2 regions of the Flexibacterium corallicola genome follow, and region 1 is predicted to be linked to the other one. Evidence: predicted binding sites of a transcription regulator. Region 1 holds the regulator's gene; the other holds the start of a gene.

Region 1 (9,870 bases):
GGGTTTCGTGTGAGGAGGTTCGAGCTCTTGACTGGAGTTCTGAATTGTCTGACCTCACATTTGTACATGTTACCGACATCATGAAATTTCTTGATCGTTCCAGAGAGGAAATGACACCAACGTTCATAGGAGCCCTTCAGGTCTTTATGGCAAATTCCTCACTAGCGTATGCTGAGAAAGCAGCCACTTACTGATAAGGGAGGTGGGCGTGTTAAACGGGCAATCACCTTCGACCAAATGAGATATTCAGCTTTCTGGAGCTTCCCCAAGGTGCTTTGCGATGGCTTGCATCATGGAGATGGTTTGTAGCCGCACCCTCAGACCTTTTTCTGCTTCCGAATAGGTTGGATCGCTTGAGGTCTTAACTATGACCACCTTTCGAACCGGATTTACATAGATAAACTGTCCGTAAAGGCCAATTGCAGTGAAGTCTCCACCATCGGATTCCAGTGGCAGCCACCATTGGTATTTGTAGCCCAGCGGGGATGAGCTGTCGGGGTTATTGAAGCCCGGCTGCAGACGAGGACTGTCGGGTGTAACGGAAGCGCGGAGCCACTCTTGCGAGACAACCCTCTCTCCCTTGTGGTTAACACCGCCATCCATGACCATTTTCCCAAAGCGTATCATATCGCGCAGACGTAAGTTAAACCCTCCGTAGACCACCGGCTGTCCTTTGGTGTCCACCAGAATTTTTGCTGATCCCTCAGCCCCTAGTTTTGACCAGAGCTGCTCATTGAACCAGTCCTCATAGGCTTGTCCTGTAGCATTTCGGATAACCCAGCCTAAGACGTAGGTATCAATGGAGGCATAAAGGTTTTGAGTGCCGGGCGCCCTTTCTTTAACCACTTGTTTGGTATAATCATCCAATGACCCGGTGAGAACGGCCACGACGGATTGCACAAGGTCGGAGTCCAGATCTTTATAGTCCTCATTCCAGCGAATACCCGAGGACATTTCCAAAACATCTTTCAAGCGTGCGCCATCATAGGCGGACCCCTTTAATTCAGGAACGTATTTTACCACCTGATCTTCAACATCTTCGATCAGGCCTTTGTCTACAGCTATGCCGGTCAGTACAGATGTGATGGACTTGGAAACCGACATTTGCAATGCATTGGATTCACGGGTGTTGCCGCGCATGTAGCTTTCATAAAGCAGTTTATCGCCTTGTAAGACGGCAAACCCTGTTGTGTGTGAAGCGCTCAAGTATCCTAGTGTGGAGACAGGTTTCCCATCATACATAAATGTCTCTGGAAGTGCGATTGTGCCGAGTGCTTCTTGAAGCTTGTAGGTCTGTGTGGGGGGGGCTATGTCTTTGCTGGGGTAAGATGCGTGAAGTGTACGCATGTTGTTATCAATATTTTCTGGCGTGAAAGCTTTGGCATAGGCTTTGAGCGCTCGCAGCTTTTGAATATCCTCATGGAAATATAGGCCTGTTCCAGCTAAAATAGTTAGTATGCTGGCAGCAGTCCAACTAATCAGTTTGCGCATTGCTTTCTCCTCCCCCCACAAAGCATAGCCCACATGTCCCTTAGGAGGATAAGTGGCTAGTCTCTTCTCACAAGCCTACTTAAGATTTAGTGGGAACATATACCCTTTAAATATAAGAGTCAGTTCAAGAATAGAAGTATAGAGGAATGCTTCGAACCATAAGCTTAATCGTTGCAACGCTCATTAAAGTCTCTGTGGTTTCGGTCCATCGTTCCATATCCTTTGAAAACCGGCGATTTCAGCCTAGCCTTGCGAACATGCGTTCAACGATCCAGCGTTGCGGGATGTAACTCTTTGGAAGATGCCCGCCAGGCTTCCGCGGTCCTGAATACCCGCAGAGTGAACCTTGCTATTTAAAACAAGTCATAGGATATGGCGCTTTCGCCCTTTCACTTTCTTTCCTGCATTATAGCAAATTACGGCAGTGAAGCTTACTGGGGAATGGGGTCCATACTATTCGGGATCTCCAAGTTTTTTCAGAACACGAAAACGAATTTACCCATTCATTCAAGGATTTATTTTTGAACAGACTCTAAGGGTGGATTGCTAGTTTTCTAGCATCTGCTCCCATGTTTTTGGGTCATTCCCGTTAAGCGGGTTATTCTCATTCCATTTGTACTTTATGGTATTAAAACGCATGCTGCTTGTATCCATGAGAAGCAAACGCCCCAGTAGGCCTTCGCCAAATCCTACGATTTCTTTTATAGCTTCAAGAGCTTGCAAAGACCCAACAACGCCCGTTAAGGCCCCTAATACTCCTGCCTGTGAGCACGTTGGTAAGGTGTCAGCCTGAGGCTTTTGCGGGAACAGGCAACGATAAGTGGGGTTGGGTGTTCCCTCTTTATTCTCTTCATAGGGTTTGAGTAGGGTCAGAGAGCCATCAAACTGGCCCACGGCCCCTGTGACGAGTGGCTTCTTTGCGAAATAGCACGCATCAGAAACTAGATATCGCGTATTGAAGTTGTCGGAGCCATCAATCACAAGATCATAGTTGGAAATAAGAGCCATAGCGTTTTGGCCAGCTATGCGTGTTGGATAGGGCTCTACTTTTACATTGGGATTTAGGCGGGCGATTGCTTCAGCTGCACTGGCAACCTTTGGCTCTCCCAGTTGATCCGTATCGTGGATGATTTGGCGTTGCAGGTTAGAAAGTGAAACTGTGTCATCGTCTACAATGCCCAGCGTACCCACACCAGCGGCGGCCAGATATTGTAGAACAGGCGCACCCAGTCCACCGGCTCCGATTACGAGGACACGTGCGGCTTTGAGTTTTTGTTGTCCGGGGCCCCCCACATCACGCAGGACAATGTGGCGGGCATAACGTTCCAGTTCGGAAGGGCTGAGGGTTTGCAAAAGAGTTACTCCAAACTATCCGAGAATTCGGCTTATAAGGCGTGCAGTATAATCCACCATTGGAATAACACGGGCATAGTTTAATCGTGTCGGACCAATTACCCCCAGAACTCCGAGAATGCGCTGCTCGCTGTCTCGATATGGTGAAACCACAACCGAGGAACCAGAGAGAGAGAAGAGGTTATTTTCTGATCCGATAAAGATACGAACGCCTTCTCCTTCCTGAGACAATTCCAGAAGCTTGATGAGTTCACTTTTGTTCTCAAAATCATCAAATAGAAGTCGAATACGCTCTAAATCGTCTTCTGCGCCAACATTTTGAAGCAAGTTAGAGCGGCCCCGTACGATGAGGCTCCGTTTATGTGATTGCTCCCCACTCCACAAAGCAATGCCTTGTTCCACCAGTTTTGAGGAGAGTTTATCAAGCTCAGCTTTGTTGTCCTTTTGTTGCTTTTCCAGTTCCGCCTTGGCTTCTGTAAGGGTTTTACTGCGAATAACCGAGGTTAGGTAATTTCCGGCTTCAACGAGAGCTGACTGGGGAAGGCCGGGGGGAAGGTCTATAACCCTGTTTTCAACGGAACCATCCTCACTTACAAGAACAACAAGGGCTTTTAGGGGTTCAATACGGACGAACTCAACATGGCGCAGAGTGACATCCTGCTTTGTTGCAAGAACAACGCCAGCTCCCTGACTCAAGCCGGAAAGCATTTGGCTTGCTTCAGTCAGGACGTTTTCAAAGGATGTTTCACGTTCTGATGCCTTGATTTGGACGGCAATCTGCTCTCGCTCTTCCTTTGTCAGGTCACCAATTTCCAACAGGCCATCCACGAAAAGCCGCAGGCCTGTTTCTGTGGGGAGCCTACCTGCGCTTGTATGAGGCGAGTATAAAAGCCCCATATTCTCCAGATCGGACATCACATTGCGAATGGAAGCCGGTGAAAGCGGCGCAGAAAGGCCACTGGCCAGAGATTTCGAGCCGAGAGGGTCTCCGGTTATCAAATAATTTTCGACGATTCTGCGGAAAATTTCCCGAGAACGCTCGTTGAGATTTTTGACGGGAGCGGAAGGTGGGCCACTGGTCACGCTCTATGAATTCCTTATTTGGGAGCAACTTATAGGTAGATTAATCTGAACGACAACATTTTTGCAATTCCATCAAGGTGATTGAATCTCCTATTAAACAAGGGGCAACTAGTAAAAAATTGGATCGAGCCTTTGCGTCTGTGGTGTTACATGTCTAAAAGGCATTAAGATTTTCCTGTGTTTGTACCTTTGCCAAGCCAATTTATGGAGAAAGACTTTGAAACGTCCATCCAAGCGTGCACCTGAAGAAACGCGGCCAGTTACCCTTGAACGTGGTGTGACCAAGCATGCTGAAGGCTCCTGCCTTGTAAAATTTGGTGATACCCATGTGCTTTGCACTGCCAGCCTTGAAGAGCGTGTTCCGCCTTGGCTGCGTGGACAAAACCGTGGTTGGGTGACCGCCGAATATGGCATGTTGCCCCGCTCGACCCACGACCGTATGCGCCGTGAAGCTTCTTCTGGCAAACAGTCTGGCCGCACGCTGGAAATCCAGCGCCTTATTGCCCGCTCGCTGCGTGCAGTTGTGGACCTGAAAGCCCTTGGAGAGCGTCAGATTACTGTTGATTGTGATGTGATTCAGGCGGATGGCGGTACGCGTACAGCCTCTATCACTGGAGCTTGGGTTGCACTGCACGACTGTCTCAAGTGGATGGAAGCGCGTGATATGATTAAGACTGACGAAGTCTTGAAAGATCATGTTGCTGCGATCTCCTGCGGTATCTATGAGGGTGAAGCTGTTGCTGATCTGGACTATGACGAAGATTCATCTGCTGATACGGATGCAAACTTCGTGATGACTGGAAAAGGCGGTCTGGTTGAAGTTCAGGGTACTGCCGAAGGTGAGCCTTTCTCCGAGGAAGAATTCCTGAAGTTGATGGGCCTTGCGAAAAACAGCATTTCCAAGCTTGTGGAACTGCAGAAGCTGACAGTTCTTTAGGAGTTTGACTGTGTCCCATAGAAAGTTGGAGCCTTGCCGCCTTGTTTTGGCGACCCATAACAAGGGCAAGCTGAAAGAGATACAGGACCTTCTGGCGCCTATGGGCTTTGAAGTCATCTCTGCTGGAGGTCTTGGCTTGCCGGAGCCTGTTGAAGATGGGGATACGTTCGAAGCCAATGCTGCCATCAAGGCATTGGCTGCTGCGCGTGCTGCCAATTTGCCTGCTCTTGCTGATGATAGCGGCTTTTGCGTGAAGGCCCTTGATGGTGATCCGGGGATCTTTTCTGCGCGCTGGGCGGGGCCTGAAAAGGATTTTGCCGTGGCTATGCAGTCTGTTGAAGACAAGCTGCAGGAAAAAGGCGCTCAAACTCCAGAACAGCGCGGAGGCCATTTTGTGGCGGTGCTGTGCTTGGCATGGCCTGATGGGCATACCCAGCACTACCGCGGCGAAGTTCATGGTGAAGTCGTCTGGCCACCTCGTGGTTTGGAAGGCTTTGGCTATGATCCCGTGTTCCAACCCGAGGGCTTTGACCGGACATTCGGCGAAATGACCAAGGAAGAAAAGAAGGGCATTGGCGAAAGCTTGTCTCATAGGGCGCGAGCGTTTGACCTGTTTAAAGCTGCGATATCTAGTTAAGGCTTGATGATGGTAACTGAACCGGATGGTGGCTTTGGAATTTATGTGCACTGGCCTTTTTGCTTGGCTAAATGCCCTTATTGCGACTTTAATTCCCATGTGCGCCATCGTCCTGTTCAGCAGAGCGACTATGCAAATGCGCTTGTTCAGGAACTGAAACATTTTGCCCAGCTAACGCGTGGGCGAACAGTTGGGTCTATCTTCTTTGGTGGTGGCACGCCTTCATTAATGGAACCTGATACTGTCGAAACGGTTCTTGAAGCCATTTCCAAAGAATGGTCCGTGGCAACTGATGTCGAAATTTCCATGGAGGCAAATCCTACAAGTGTGGAGGCCACGCGCTTTGCAGGTTACCGCGCTGCTGGTGTGAACCGGCTTTCCGTTGGCATTCAGGCTTTGAACGATAAAGACCTGAAAGTATTAGGACGACAGCACACTGTTTCGGAGGCGATACAAGCTGTCGAGATTGCTCGCAAGACCTTCTCCAGAATCTCGTTTGATCTGATTTATGCGCGGCCAGAGCAGACACTGCAAGGTTGGCAGGATGAAATCAACCTTGCTATAGACCTCGCTGCAGACCACCTTTCAATGTACCAGCTGACCATAGAGGAGGGGACAATGTTTCATCGCCTCTACGCTGCCGGAAAAATGAAAGAGCTGGATGCGGATACTTCAGCCGACCTGTATGAGCTGACGCAGGAAATAACAGCACAGCGGGGACTTCCCGCCTATGAAGTTTCAAACCACGCTGTACCGGGTGCGGAATGTAAGCATAATCTGGTCTATTGGCGTTATGGCGACTATGTGGGCGTGGGGCCGGGTGCTCACGGGCGGATCACGAAGTCCGACGGGGTTAAACTGGCTACATCCATGGAAAAGCACCCTGAGCAATGGATGAAAGCCGTTGAAACCAGTGGCACTGGTCTCATTGAAGAGACTGTCTTAACTCACGTAGAGCAAAGCGATGAACTGGCGCTCATGGGACTGCGGCTTGTTGAAGGGTTGGATGTGAGACGCTATGAGGAGCTTGCCCGCCGCTCCTTCAATATGGAAAGACTTTGTGAGTTACAAGCAAACGGCCTCATAGAGTGGATGAGTAACTCTCATATTAGAGCAACTGCCCATGGACGGGCATTACTTAACTACGTCATCGCGGAGATGGTTTCTTAAGATTATCCTAAGTGGCCTTTCTCTTGTCTTAAAATTGTTGATTCTCAGGGTACTAGATTTTGGAGTATTTCGCCTAGGGGAACTTCAATTGAAATGTTACGTAGCGTAATATTGTAAAATTCTAATTTTGCTTATAGTTTTACCATGTAATTTTTGCACTGCACCATTTAAGTGTATTTGATCATGGGTCGGTATATTGCAATGAAATTGGCGATATATACAAAATGTTGATGGTTAGTATTTAGTTCTCTTAGAATTTTATTGAATAATCCTATTCAATTTATTAATATTGTTGCGATGCAGCAGGATCGTCCTATGGATTTTGTTGTTGCAGACGTAGAAGAAAAACAACTCTTTGGAGGGCGATCAGGTGCTCTATTATCAGTTCTATGAGCTTAACCATGCTGCGATGACGCCCGTTAGAGCTGCGGCTGATGCTACCAAACTTATGTTTCAAAACCCTTTGAACCCCGCAACGCATACCTACTGGGGAAAGAACATTGCCGCCTCCTGCGAGTTGCTGGAACGAGTGACGCGCCGCTACGGGAAACCTGAATTTGGTTTGGCAACAACGCTGGTAGCTGGCGAACGAGTGGATGTTGAAGAAGAAGTTGTCTGGGAGCGACCCTTTTGTAACCTGCTCCATTTTAACCGGAAAGTTGATAGCCGCCGTAAGAAAGATCCTAAACTGCTGATCGTGGCACCTATGTCCGGTCATTTTGCAACACTGCTGCGCGGAACGGTTGAAGCCTTGCTGCCTGAGTTGGATATTTATATCACCGACTGGGTGGATGCCCGTCAGGTCCCTGTAACCGATGGGCCTTTCGGTTTGGATGATTATATTGATTATACAATCGATATGCTTCACCACCTTGGCAAGGATGCCCATGTACTGGCGGTTTGCCAGCCATCTGTTCCTGTGATGGCGGCTGTTGCGCGCATGGAAGAGGAAAAAGATCCTTTTGCTCCATGTACAATGACGCTTATGGGCGGGCCAATTGATACACGAAAAGCCCCAACCGCTGTGAATGATCTGGCCGTGGAGAACGGAATTGACTGGTTCAAACGCAATGTCATTATGGATGTTCCGTTTCCCCATAAAGGGATTACACGAGAAGTGTATCCCGGGTTCTTGCAGCTTTCCGGTTTTATGAGCATGAATCTGGATCGGCACATGGTGGCCCACCGTGACTTCTTCCAGCATTTGATTGAAGGGGATGGTGACGGGGCAGATAAGCACCGTGAGTTCTATGATGAGTATCTGGCTGTTATGGATTTGGCAGCCGAGTTTTATCTTGAAACGGTAGAAGCTGTTTTCATTGAACATTCCTTGCCAAAAGGCGAGCTCCGCCATTATGATAAGCTTGTGGACCCCTCCAAGATTACAAGAACGGCCTTGTTCACGGTTGAAGGTGAAAAGGACGATATCTCCGGTATCGGGCAAACCAAGGCTGCGCATACAATAACACCCAACGTGCCGGAACATAAGCGGGCCCACTATGAACAACCCGGTGTTGGTCACTACGGTGTCTTTAATGGATCTCGTTACCGAGCCGAAATTGCCCCTCGAATTGTTGATTTTATTCGCTCCCATCCAAAACTGGATACAGAATCTAAACGTCAAAAAGTCGGTGCGTAAGACGTGCAATTGAAATTGTAGTCTACCGTGATCGATATTATTTTAAGGCCCCCTTCTAAAGGGGGCTTTTATGGCAAAGAGGCGGTATTACTGCCGTGGCAATGCCATTGATATTTGTGATTTCCCTATTGTTCTCCTTTGATCTCCAGCAGGTTATTTTTGACAGGAAATTTAAAAAGTGACGGGCTGTCCAGTGAAGTCATCTGCCTTTCAGGCGATGGTCGGGACGTTCATGTAAAGCTGAAACATAACATCCGCGCAAAGCGGTACATTCTACGTGTTCCGGTGGATGGAGACCTGCCGGTTTTGACAGTTCCCAAAGGCGGAACAGTTAAGACTGCTCAACAGTTTGCACAGCGACAGTACATGTGGTTGCTCCAAAAACTGGAGAGGACTGCAGAGCGGATTCCTTTTGATGAAAATGCGCTGATACCCCTTCGCGGGCTTGCACACACCATTCGATATTCTGGCAACCTTAGAGGCTTAAGTCGGTCCTTCATAGATGAAGGGGAGAAAGCGGTTATCTCCATATCGGGTGCGCCAGAAAGTATCCAGCGCAAGACACTGGAATTTTTAAAAAAACAGGCATCAGCAGACCTTCAAGTTGCGGTTTTGAAGCACTGTGCATCGCTGCAGCTCTCTTACAAATCTATTAGCCTCAAAGATACTAAATCCCGCTGGGGGTCTTGTTCGTCAGATGGGCGTCTGTCATTTTCCTGGCGTTTGATTTTGGCTCCTCCGTTTGTGCTGGATTATGTTGCTGCACATGAAGTCGCTCACTTGGTTAAAATGGATCACTCACCAGAGTTCTGGCATGTCTGTGAGAAGCTCGCCCCTCAAACGCCTGAGGCGAAACAATGGCTGCGCCAAAATGGAGCGAAGCTTCACCTCTACGGGTAGGCTAAGCGTATCACTGTGAATTGGGGGGGAGAATAACTGCCTGTGTGTCGCGTTGTGACGGTTTCTGCATACTTGCCATTTGGCTGGTAGGAGCTGGTGTAGGTGCAGGAGTTTCTGGCGGCTTTTTATTCAGGACAAGCGGAACCCCCGGCAACAGCGAGACGGGGGTATTCTTAAGCGCCTTTGTCATCATACGTTGCCAGATTATTGCGGGCAATCCGCTTCCACTCACTTCGTTTGTTGGTGAATTGTTGTCGTTTCCAACCCAAACCGCTGTAGTTAAAGACCCGGTAAAGCCAATGAACCACGCATCGCGAAAGTTCTGGCTAGTTCCTGTTTTACCGGCAACTGGGCGCCCTTTGAGGCGCGCCTTTTTACCAGTGCCAAAAGCGACTGTGTGGGCCAGCATGCCATTTATTTCACTGAGTTTGTCGCCACGTATAACTCTACCCGGGCCACTTCCCTTTCGAGAGTAAACCACTTGCCCCGAGTGCGTTTGAATACGGCGGACCACATGGGGAACGACGCCAAAGCCTCCATTGGCAAAAGGCACATAAGCCGTTGCAATTTCTAGCGGCGTCACTTCCGACGTACCAAGTGCTATGGAAGGGTTGGCCTTTAAGGGCGATGTTATTCCCAGCCTGCGTGCGGTTTTAACAA
Region 2 (9,870 bases), 960 kb from region 1:
TGGCGAGAGGGCGCCTGCAAGCTGTTCTGAAGGACAATAGTTTTACGCCCTATCAATATGACGAGAGTGCGGTATATGCCCTCTATCTTGAAAAGCGGTTTCTCGCTCCCAAAGTGAGGGCCTTTCTGGATTTCTTGAAATCCGAGAGTACTGGGACTACTTGATTCCTTTGTAGGCTTCATCTCCCCAAACCGCATTTACACGGGCATCCCGTCCACAGCGATATCTGTAGAATTTATATTTGAGCGGGTTCTTTTTGTAGAAATCCTGATGATAGTCTTCAGCTGCATAAAATGTAGGGGCTTGAGTAATAGGGGTTACGACGGGGGTCTTTAAGTTACGTTCCTTTTCAATGGCTAGTTTTGAGGCTTTGGCCTCTTGAAACTGTTGGGGCGTTGTTGTGAAAACTGCTGTTGTATAGCTTTCTCCTCGATCGCAGAACTGTCCGCCTGCGTCCGTTGGGTCTACACTGTGCCAATAAACTTCCAAGAGCTCGTTGTAGGAAACTTTATCGGGGTCGAATTTGATTTCAACCGCTTCTTTGTGGCCTGTTCCTCCAGCCGAGACCTGCTTGTAACTCGGGTTTTTGACGGTGCCACCAATGTAACCGGACTTAGTGGAAAGAACACCCGGGATCTTGTCAAAGTCAGATTCAACACACCAAAAGCACCCGCCAGCAAAAATGGCTGTTTGGGCTGGAGCTGCTGTTGCCTGAGGACCCGTTAGAAGAGCCGTGAGGAGTAAACTGGAGAAGATGTATTTGGAAGCGTGTTGCAATTTATTAGATCCAGTGAATTATTGGTTGTGTAAGCTATTGATACTCTAAACAGTTTCAAATCTCTGTATGCTCACAGATGATCACTTTTACGTTAGCTGTGTGTTGGTCCCGTTTCACAAATGCTTTTTGGCTTCGTCCTGTTGGTTGAAGGAGGGAGCCCGTTCGCGGCACCCATATTCTTTTAAATGGAGGCGACGATGGCGGTGCAAAACAATGCGGAACTACGAATTATTCAAGTAGGAAATATTGGGTTTGGAACAATTCGACTGGAAAATGATGCTTCGTCTACCGGCTACCGCTATGGGCTGGATTTAAAGCCCAATCAGTTTCCAAGCATCTACTATTCCACTCTACCAACAACGGGGCATACATCTGTACGTCTGCGCCCTTTGCATAAGTATGGGTTTTGCTCAGGTAACGCCGAAACACGGCTCTACTTTGCGGTTGCTGGCCTTTCAATGAATGATCCTAGAGAAGCGCTGACATATAACCTCCAAAATGTGACGGGCAGAATTTATGAGTCAAAATACTATGTCTTTTCAAAGTTGGGCGTTGATCAGCAAGACATAAATTATTCAATGGCTGACTTGCAGACGTCTTCAACCAAGATGTCAACGGATGAGCTGAAAAATGCAAATGCAGCCAAAAATGTGACCGGCAATACTCGAGTAGTTTACATCACCTCAGGAGAATTAAGCGGTACTTTTTGGGCGTATCTGCGCACTGGTTGGGAATCTAATTACTTTGGTGGTTCAAGCGTTAATAGCCTTTATAGACCAATGTGCCTAATGGATTTTTCGATACAAGCCAACGACGTTAATACCGCGAAGGGGTATGATGGGAACTTTCGAGCCAGTCTCAACCTTGTCCCCCAGACAAAATATACCCAAGGATTTCATACTGGACATAACTTGATAGATCCCAATCACTTAAAGGCTTATTATGAAGGGCAAAATGATCCGGGTGGAAACCACGGGATTAATGGTACCACCTTTTGGGCCAATCTCCATAGACTTGGCCTTTATCGCCAGTTCTACAATATAGCATCCAATGCGACAGCAATTGACCAAAATGAAATCCTGCCGGGGGCTCAGCTGATTTCAGAGTTTATGCTCTACTACTACCCAGAGTATGCGCCAAGGGCCAACAGCAACACAGTAAAGGCGCTTCAACGCTCTATGATATGCAACATGATCGGTGGCTTCGTAAATTCGTAAACCCGACTGTACTTACATTCTTGCAATCTCGCTGGACAAGTAAAGTGTGTTTTTGCCGACTCCGTTATTGGCAGCGGTTTGCATTGCTTTGGCAACTTGCCTCGCAGTGATGGGCCGGTAATTGCGCAATGGACCTTGCATGAATATTTCCAGCGGGCCCAAAACGGCTGCGGAGAGTGTTTCCTTGAAGCGAAATTCTTTGCGCTCCCCAAGCAAGAGGGAAGGTCTGAATATACTCAGCTTTGAAAATTTCAGATCAGTTATAGCCTGCTCCAGCTGCCCCTTTGTTTTCAAGTAGAGGCTTGAAGACTTTGGGTTGGCCCCAATTGAGGAAATCAGCAAAAAGTGCTCAGCGCTACTGGCCTTCGCGAGCTTTGCCAGTTCGTGAATGAGAGTAAAGTCGACCGCATAGAAAGCTTCCTTTGATCCTGCTGTCTTTTGAGTGGTTCCCAAACAACAAAAAACATCATCAGCTCTTACGAGGGAGGACAATGTAGCGGGGTTTGAGAAGTCGACCACATGCTGTTTGAGCTTAGGGTGCTTTAAAGGTATCTCACTGCGTACCAAGGCGGATACGGAACTATAGCGGTCATTCTCGAGTAATTGGGAGAGCAGGCTGGAACCGATCAAACCTGATGAGCCTAAAACTAATGCCGATTTTTCCATGAAGTGTGCCCCAAGCATTCTAAATTTTATTTAAAGAGATCTACGGAATTGGATAGCAAATCGCAAATGGGTTCAAGGAAATTGTGATACCCGCTCCAAACTACAGAATTTCCAGAAAAAGGCAGCTGCCGCAAACAAAAAGGGCACCCCGAAAGGTGCCCAGATTGATTAAAAGCGTTTGGAAGCGTGGCTTAGAAGCCCATACCGCCCATGCCGCCCATGTCGCCGCCGCCCATTGGAGGCATTGCAGGGCCGTCTGCCTTAGGCAGTTCAGCAACCATAGCTTCAGTTGTGATCAAGAGACCAGCAACAGATGCTGCGTCCTGAAGAGCTGTACGTACAACCTTAGTTGGGTCAACAATACCTGCTTCAATCATGTTGACGTATTCTTCGGTCTGCGCATTGAAGCCCAAAGTTTCGTCTTTAATGTTGTCCTGGATCTTGCCAACTACGATTGAACCTTCAACGCCGGAGTTTTCAGCGATCTGGCGAATTGGAGCTTCAAGAGCGCGAAGAACGATCTTGATACCAGCTTCAATGTCAACGTTTTCAGAAGAAAGCTTGGCAACCGCAGCTTTTGCACGAAGCAGAGCTGTACCACCACCTGGTACGATACCTTCTTCAACAGCTGCGCGTGTTGCGTTCAGTGCATCGTCAACACGGTCTTTTTTCTCTTTAACTTCAACTTCAGTTGCACCGCCAACGCGGATAACTGCAACACCGCCAGCAAGCTTGGCAAGACGTTCCTGCAGCTTTTCACGGTCGTAGTCGGAAGTAGTTTCTTCAATCTGAGCTTTGATCTGAGCAACACGTGCTTCGATCTGAGCTTTGTCGCCAGAACCGTCAACAATAGTGGTGTTCTCTTTGGAGATGTTCACCTTGTCGGCAGTGCCGAGCATGTCGATAGTTACGTTTTCCAGCTTGATGCCGAGATCTTCGGAAACAACTGTACCACCGGTCAGGATAGCGAGGTCTTCAAGCATTGCTTTACGACGATCACCGAAGCCAGGAGCTTTAACAGCAGCAATTTTCAGGCCACCGCGCAGCTTGTTCACAACGAGAGTTGCAAGAGCTTCGCCTTCAACGTCTTCTGCAATGATCAGCAGTGGACGGGAGGACTGAACAGCGCTTTCAAGCAAAGGAAGCATTGCCTGCAGGTTGGAAAGCTTCTTCTCGTGAAGGAGAATAAGTGGCTTTTCCAGATCAGCAATCATTTTTTCAGCGTTAGTCACGAAGTAAGGTGACAGGTAACCGCGGTCGAACTGCATACCTTCAACAACTTCAAGCTCTGTTTCCAAAGACTTAGCTTCTTCAACAGTGATAACGCCTTCGTTGCCGACTTTCTGCATTGCTTCAGCAATGTCAGTACCGATCTGTGTGTCGCCGTTTGCAGAGATTGTACCAACCTGTGCAACTTCTTCAGAAGAAGAAATAGACTTGGAACGGGATGTCAGGTCTGCGACCGCAGCAGCAGCAGCAAGATCAACGCCGCGCTTCAGGTCCATCGGGTTCATGCCAGCTGCAACGAACTTTGCGCCTTCTTTAACGATGGCTTGTGCAAGAACTGTTGCAGTTGTTGTACCGTCACCAGCGATGTCGTTGGTTTTGGAAGCAACTTCACGCACCATCTGTGCGCCCATGTTTTCGAACTTGTCGTCCAGCTCGATTTCTTTCGCAACAGAAACGCCATCTTTAGTGATGCGTGGTGCGCCGAAAGCTTTGTCCAGAACAACGTTACGGCCTTTAGGGCCGAGAGTAACTTTTACAGCGTTTGCGAGGATATCAACGCCTTTAAGCATTTTATCGCGGGCGTCTGTACCGAATTTGACTTCTTTAGCAGCCATGGTTTTGTCTCACTTTGATACTTGTAGATTGAAGGGATCGTGTGCGTCTTGGCTGCAATTAAGCCAGGATACCCATGATGTCGGATTCCTTCATGATCAACAGGTCTTCACCGTCGATCTTAACTTCAGTGCCGGACCATTTCCCGAACAGAACACGGTCACCAGCTTTGACGTCGAGAGCAACGATTTCACCGTTGTCTTTACGTGCACCTGTACCAACAGCGATGATTTCGCCTTCCTGTGGCTTTTCCTGTGCAGTATCTGGAATGATGATGCCACCAGCAGTTTTTGCTTCGGACTCAATGCGGCGAACGACTACGCGGTCGTGTAGCGGACGAAAACCCATATTTGCTATCCTCTCATGCGTGGCGCCCCTCATAGGCAGCAGCCGAGCTCAATGGTTAAAACTTTGAGAGTTGTGAAGCGAACTCCACAGTCATTAGCACTCCCAAAGGCAGAGTGCCAATGACCGCAACTGATGTAGTTTCGGTATATGAAACTGTCAAGGAACTGCCAGTAAAAAAAGTTAAATCCCTAGAGATTTCAGAGGAAGGATAGGCGAGTTGAAGGGGGGATTATGCCAAATATAACTAATTATAAGTAAGATTGAGTGCAGGGGCGCTGGGTAAATTTAGTCTAGATCCCGAGGCCGTTTTAGGGTGATTCTGCTACTCATGAATAGCTGCCGGGACAATGGAAAAGGGGAGCTCGAAATCGCCCTGATCCCCTGAAACAAGGTCATTCATACGAACAAAAAGAAGATAGTCTCCCTCGTGAAAGCCCTCAAGGGAGAAACTCAGACTGGTTTGATATTCATAAAACTTCTCAGAGGCGGAGTGTTTGAAGGATGCTGTATTTTCATTGGATGTGATGATTTGGCCGGATTTGTTTCGAACCTCAAAGTCTACGTTGAGCTTGAGTGAATACTGACCGTTTTCCTCTTGGAATTTGTAGGCAACTGGCTGGGCATAAACAATAATCTTCTCGCCATTATGGTAAGTGGAGTGCTCTCGGTCCTCATAGATACCGTAGGCTTTAGCTGGAGATTTGATGAACTTGGCAGCAGAGAACCCTAAAGGGGCGTTGGTCCATGCATTTTCATAGGCGGTGTAGGCTTTTTGCAGCCCACTAGAGATGGGGAGAGATGAAGGTTGCTCAGCATAAGAGATCGCTGGACTGGCAAACAGGAAAAATGCTGTAAAGGCGGTGAATTTCCTTAGCTTTTTCAGAGCAACCTTTTGTTCTTCCATGACATTCCCCGCGATAAATTAGTCGTGATTCTTCATTGCCATTTTTAAAGGTATACTCTTTTAAGTTTTAGAGGACAATAAAAGCTCGCAGTTTGGATTAATCTATAGTTTCAAATCACTATGGCATATGGAGTAGGGGGTTTTGAAAAAATGCGAAGACCAATTTCTGCAGTTTCTACCTAGGGGCGATATTGCTCCAATAGGAGGCCTCTCATATAGGAGCCTTCCTATCGGAGCCGGTCGTCGAGAGCTTGTCTAGTTGATCGGTCCGACAACTACTATTGAAGGTTTTTTATCTTTCAAGAGTTCAGATGCCACTGAGCGAACTTGATCCAAGGTGACCGCATTCACCTTGTCATTGCGTTCACTAATATAATCGATACCCAGATCTGCGTTTTGAATGCCGACAAGTTGAAGGGCGATTGCACCGGAACTGTCAAAGTTCAGGGCATAGGACCCTGTGATATAGCCTTTTGCTTTCTGGAGTTCTTCTTCTGTAGGACCGTCAGTTCCCATGCGTGCCAATTGCTCTTCAATAATAGCAAGGGCTTTTTCTGTATTCTCACTGCGCGTACCGGTAGCTCCCATGAGGAGGGCTGAGTGCTCATAGGGCACGAGGTAGGTGCCGATGGAATACACAAGGCCACGCTCCTCGCGAACCTCCTCATACAGCCAAGAAGTGAAGGAGCCACCCCCTAAAATATGGTTCATCACATAGGCTGGAATAAAGGTAGGGTCAGTGCGTTCCAGACCTGGTAGGGCAAACTGGATAGTAGATTGAGGAGCTTTGAAGGCGATCTCTTGCTTCTCCCCTTCAACAGGAATGATGTCAGGTATTGTTTGAAGCAGTGCCTTCTCAGGGAGTTTGGAAAAGACTTTGTCCAGAGCCTCCGCCAGTTGCTCGGCATTGATTGCGCCCACCACGCCGATATTCAGAGCTTGCCTAGCAAAAAGTTTAGCTTTCAAATCCCGCAGGTTCTGGCTTGTCAGCGTAGAGACGCTCGCCTCGGTTCCCAAGCTCGTTTGGCCGTAAGGATGATTGGGGAAGAGCATTTGGCTCAGTGCTCGGGCGGCAATGGCGTCCGGTTGTTTTTGGGCGCGTCTAATGCCAGTGATGATTTGAGATTTGATTTTCTCAACGGGTTCCGGGTCAAAACGTGGCTCATTGATTGCGAGCCTCAACATTTCTACTGCCTCTGTTAAATTGGGCTGAAGAGTGCGCATGGAACCGTAAAACCGGTCTTTCCCCGCTCTAAAGCCCACAGACATGGTCAGGTCTTCCAATGCGAGTTGATATTGCTGGGAATTCAAGTCACCTGCACCTTCATCCAGTGTGTACGAAAGGAGGTTGGTTAAACCCAGTTGTTCTTTTGGATCTTGAGTGCTGCCGCCTTGAAAAGAAAACTCCATGGCAATAATGGGCACGCTGTAGTTTTCCACCAACCAGGCCTTGATGCCGCTCTTACTGGTGACCTCTTGAATCTCGAAGGCCTTGGCGGTTTGCAAGAAAGCGACCGGGAACAGAAGTAAGGCGAGTACGCAGGTGCAAATTGCCTGAGCATAGACTAACGGAAATAAGCTATTTTTTTTCATTAGCTGTTATTTCCTTCCTGTTTGGCCTTCGAGGTTTTTTGAGGGGCTGGGGCAGGCAGCAAATAGCCTTTCGCTGCGGGGGCTTGAATGTACTTTTGAGCTACACTCTGCACCATTTTGGGAGTAACACTCATAATATTTTCGGGCCAGCTTTGAACATCCTCTACCGTCCCACCAGTGGTCAGGGTTGCACCAAACAAGCGGGCAAGTGCGCTCTGCTTGTCTTGAGCGTATATGGCAGAGGCGAGCATTGAGCGTTTGGAACGCTCGACTTCTTCATTGGTTACGCCGTTTTGTGCAATATCTGCAATTGCAGCCTCTAACTTGTTCTCGATAGTACTCAGTTCTATTGAATCTGCAGGCGTGGCAAAAACCTTGAGCTGGCTGTCGTCAACCGCAGTTGAGTTGTACCAACTGCCTGCGCTTGTTGCCAGTTTCTCTTCAACAACCAACCGCTTGTACAGGCGCGAGTTTGTGCCGCCACCAAGAATGTCTGCGAAAATGTCTAGAGCTTCTGCTTCACGGTTATCGGCAGTCGTGTAACTGGGAACAACCCAGCCCATCTGTAGGGAGGGTTGCGCGACCCGCTGATCAAGGAGAGTAACTTCCCGCTCACCCCGAACATTTTGGATTTCCGGACGAATACGTTCCCCTGGCTCAGCGCGGCGTTCCAGTTTTCCATAGGTGGCTTTGGCAAGCGGGGCCACCTCATCCATCGTCACATCACCGGCAACCACCAGTACAGCATTATTGGGTGTATAGTAGGTATTGTAAAACTCGATGGCGTCCTCTTTGTTGAGGTTCGCAATCTCGCCCTCCCAGCCGACAACAGGCGTACCATAGGGGTGATTTGTGAATATCATCTGGTTAAAGGTTTCGGCCAATTGAGCGGCCGCGCTGTTGTCAATGCGCATGGCACGTTCTTCAAGCACCACATCACGTTCAGGAAGAACTTGCTTGTCTGTTAGAACAAGGTTTTCCATTCGGTCGGCTTCATAGCGCATAACCATTGGGAGGTGTTCTTTGGCAACCTGCTGATAGTAGGCTGTATAGTCTGAGGATGTGAAAGCGTTTTCCTGACCGCCAACCTGAGATACCTTTTGGGAGAACTCTCCTTCTGGTGTATTTGTGGTGCCTTTGAACATAAGGTGTTCAAGAAAATGGGCTATTCCGGACTTTCCGGGCTTTTCATCCGCAGCGCCCACTTTATACCAGACCATGTGGGTAACCACAGGGGATCTGTGGTCGGGAATCACCACCACCTGCATGCCGTTGTCCAGAGTTTTCGTTTCAACCTCTCCACCAATCTGGATTTGTTTGAAAGCCTTATTTTCTGAAGGGCTAGGGGGCTTTTCCAGTGCAAAGGCGGGGGAGCTGAGAAAAAGGCCCAATGCCAAAGCTTTTACAAGAGATGCTGCTCGCACGCGGTACTATCCTTTGTTGAGGTGGGCTTTATCTATATGGCATCAAATGATGAGATCACTATGAATTATTTGTCACATAGTGAAGTAGAAATGAAAAAAGCGCGGTAGGTGCCGCGCTTGGTATTCTTGAGCCTTCTAACTTTTAAATAACAGTTCCCAAGGTTTAACGGGGGATGCCTGTTTCAAGATCAATCCGTGCACCATCGTCAACTGCAGCGGTGTTCCGTTTTTTCTTGAACTCTTCCTCGTCGTCTTCTGGAGAAACGCTCACAGTATATCCGGCTGCTGGAATGTTGTAGGCCTGTGGAGGCTGTGTCAGGTAGCGGCGCTCCAACTTACAAGTTGCCAGATCTACCTCGTTATCGGAGGTCAGCTCACACAATGCCGTTTTGTCATCAGCAATTTTGGCTTTTGCTGCTTTGAAGTCGCGGCTCATTTGCTGGAGTTCGCGTGGTGTCAGCGGTTTGCCGTCCATGATGCGCTCATCTTGAAGCTCGCGGATCCGGTTTCTCTGCTGCTTAGGAAGGTTCTTTGTCAGCTCATGTGCTGCGGCCATTTGAGCCGCTGTAAGAGGCTTGCCGTCTTCTGTTTTAAAGAACTCACGCAGTTCTGCCATTTCCTGATCGCGTGTGTCCTTGGGCCAGTTGGCAGCAAGGTCAGCAACAGCGCGCTCATCGGGAGTTGGTAAGCGTTTTCTATCAGATGGCATAACCAGTGGAGCACGTTCGGTGTAGCTAATAGGCTCGCCTTTGGAGGCTTTAGCGCCAATAACTGTCAGAACAGAGCCGATCAGGTCTCCTTCTGCTTTTGTTTTCTCGGTACCATCCGAAAAACCATCAGTTCCGCTTACACATCCTGCTACAGCAAGGCAGAGTGTTGTTGCAGCTGATGTTTTCAGCAAAAGAGTTCCAATCCGACTACGCACTTTAAACTTCCTTGTTTTGCAAATTGCAGCAGAGGCACAGCACTTAACGAATAACCTTATAGCTTGCCTTAGAATTAAGTAACACTGTTTTGGTTAGCATACCTTGGGATTCGCAGCACCACTAGGCACCAATTGGCAAAATCGTGTTTAGAAAAGTTCCCAATCCCCTACAT

Evidence for each region. Region 1 encodes HrcA, which represses chaperone genes, less so after heat shock. Its sites were predicted from a motif close to GTTAGCACTCNCNNNNNGNGAGTGCTAAC; they were not measured.
Region 2: groES (co-chaperone GroES) is a predicted target of HrcA. The motif match lies at 4,944-4,972, and genes of this name have one in related genera.

Annotation. Positions count from the first base shown of each region.
Region 1 covers NZ_JARRCW010000001.1:4,444,075-4,453,944, reverse strand. Annotated here, with positions in the region: gene P6574_RS19640 (hypothetical protein) at 1-194, shown strand, start outside; gene P6574_RS19635 (serine hydrolase domain-containing protein) at 247-1,491, opposite strand; gene P6574_RS19630 (HesA/MoeB/ThiF family protein) at 2,038-2,844, opposite strand; gene hrcA (heat-inducible transcriptional repressor HrcA) at 2,860-3,927, opposite strand; gene rph (ribonuclease PH) at 4,145-4,864, shown strand; gene rdgB (RdgB/HAM1 family non-canonical purine NTP pyrophosphatase) at 4,869-5,501, shown strand; gene hemW (radical SAM family heme chaperone HemW) at 5,511-6,671, shown strand; gene P6574_RS19605 (polyhydroxyalkanoate depolymerase) at 7,042-8,310, shown strand; gene P6574_RS19600 (M48 family metallopeptidase) at 8,470-9,210, shown strand; gene P6574_RS19595 (transglycosylase domain-containing protein) at 9,221-9,870, opposite strand, start outside.
Region 2 covers NZ_JARRCW010000001.1:3,484,290-3,494,159, reverse strand. Annotated here, with positions in the region: gene P6574_RS15305 (LysR family transcriptional regulator) at 1-164, shown strand, start outside; gene msrA (peptide-methionine (S)-S-oxide reductase MsrA) at 157-777, opposite strand; gene P6574_RS15295 (hypothetical protein) at 976-1,995, shown strand; gene P6574_RS15290 (NAD(P)H-binding protein) at 2,008-2,661, opposite strand; gene groL (chaperonin GroEL) at 2,853-4,505, opposite strand; gene groES (co-chaperone GroES) at 4,564-4,851, opposite strand; gene P6574_RS15275 (hypothetical protein) at 5,174-5,755, opposite strand; gene P6574_RS15270 (M16 family metallopeptidase) at 6,011-7,348, opposite strand; gene P6574_RS15265 (M16 family metallopeptidase) at 7,348-8,772, opposite strand; gene P6574_RS15260 (hypothetical protein) at 8,936-9,697, opposite strand.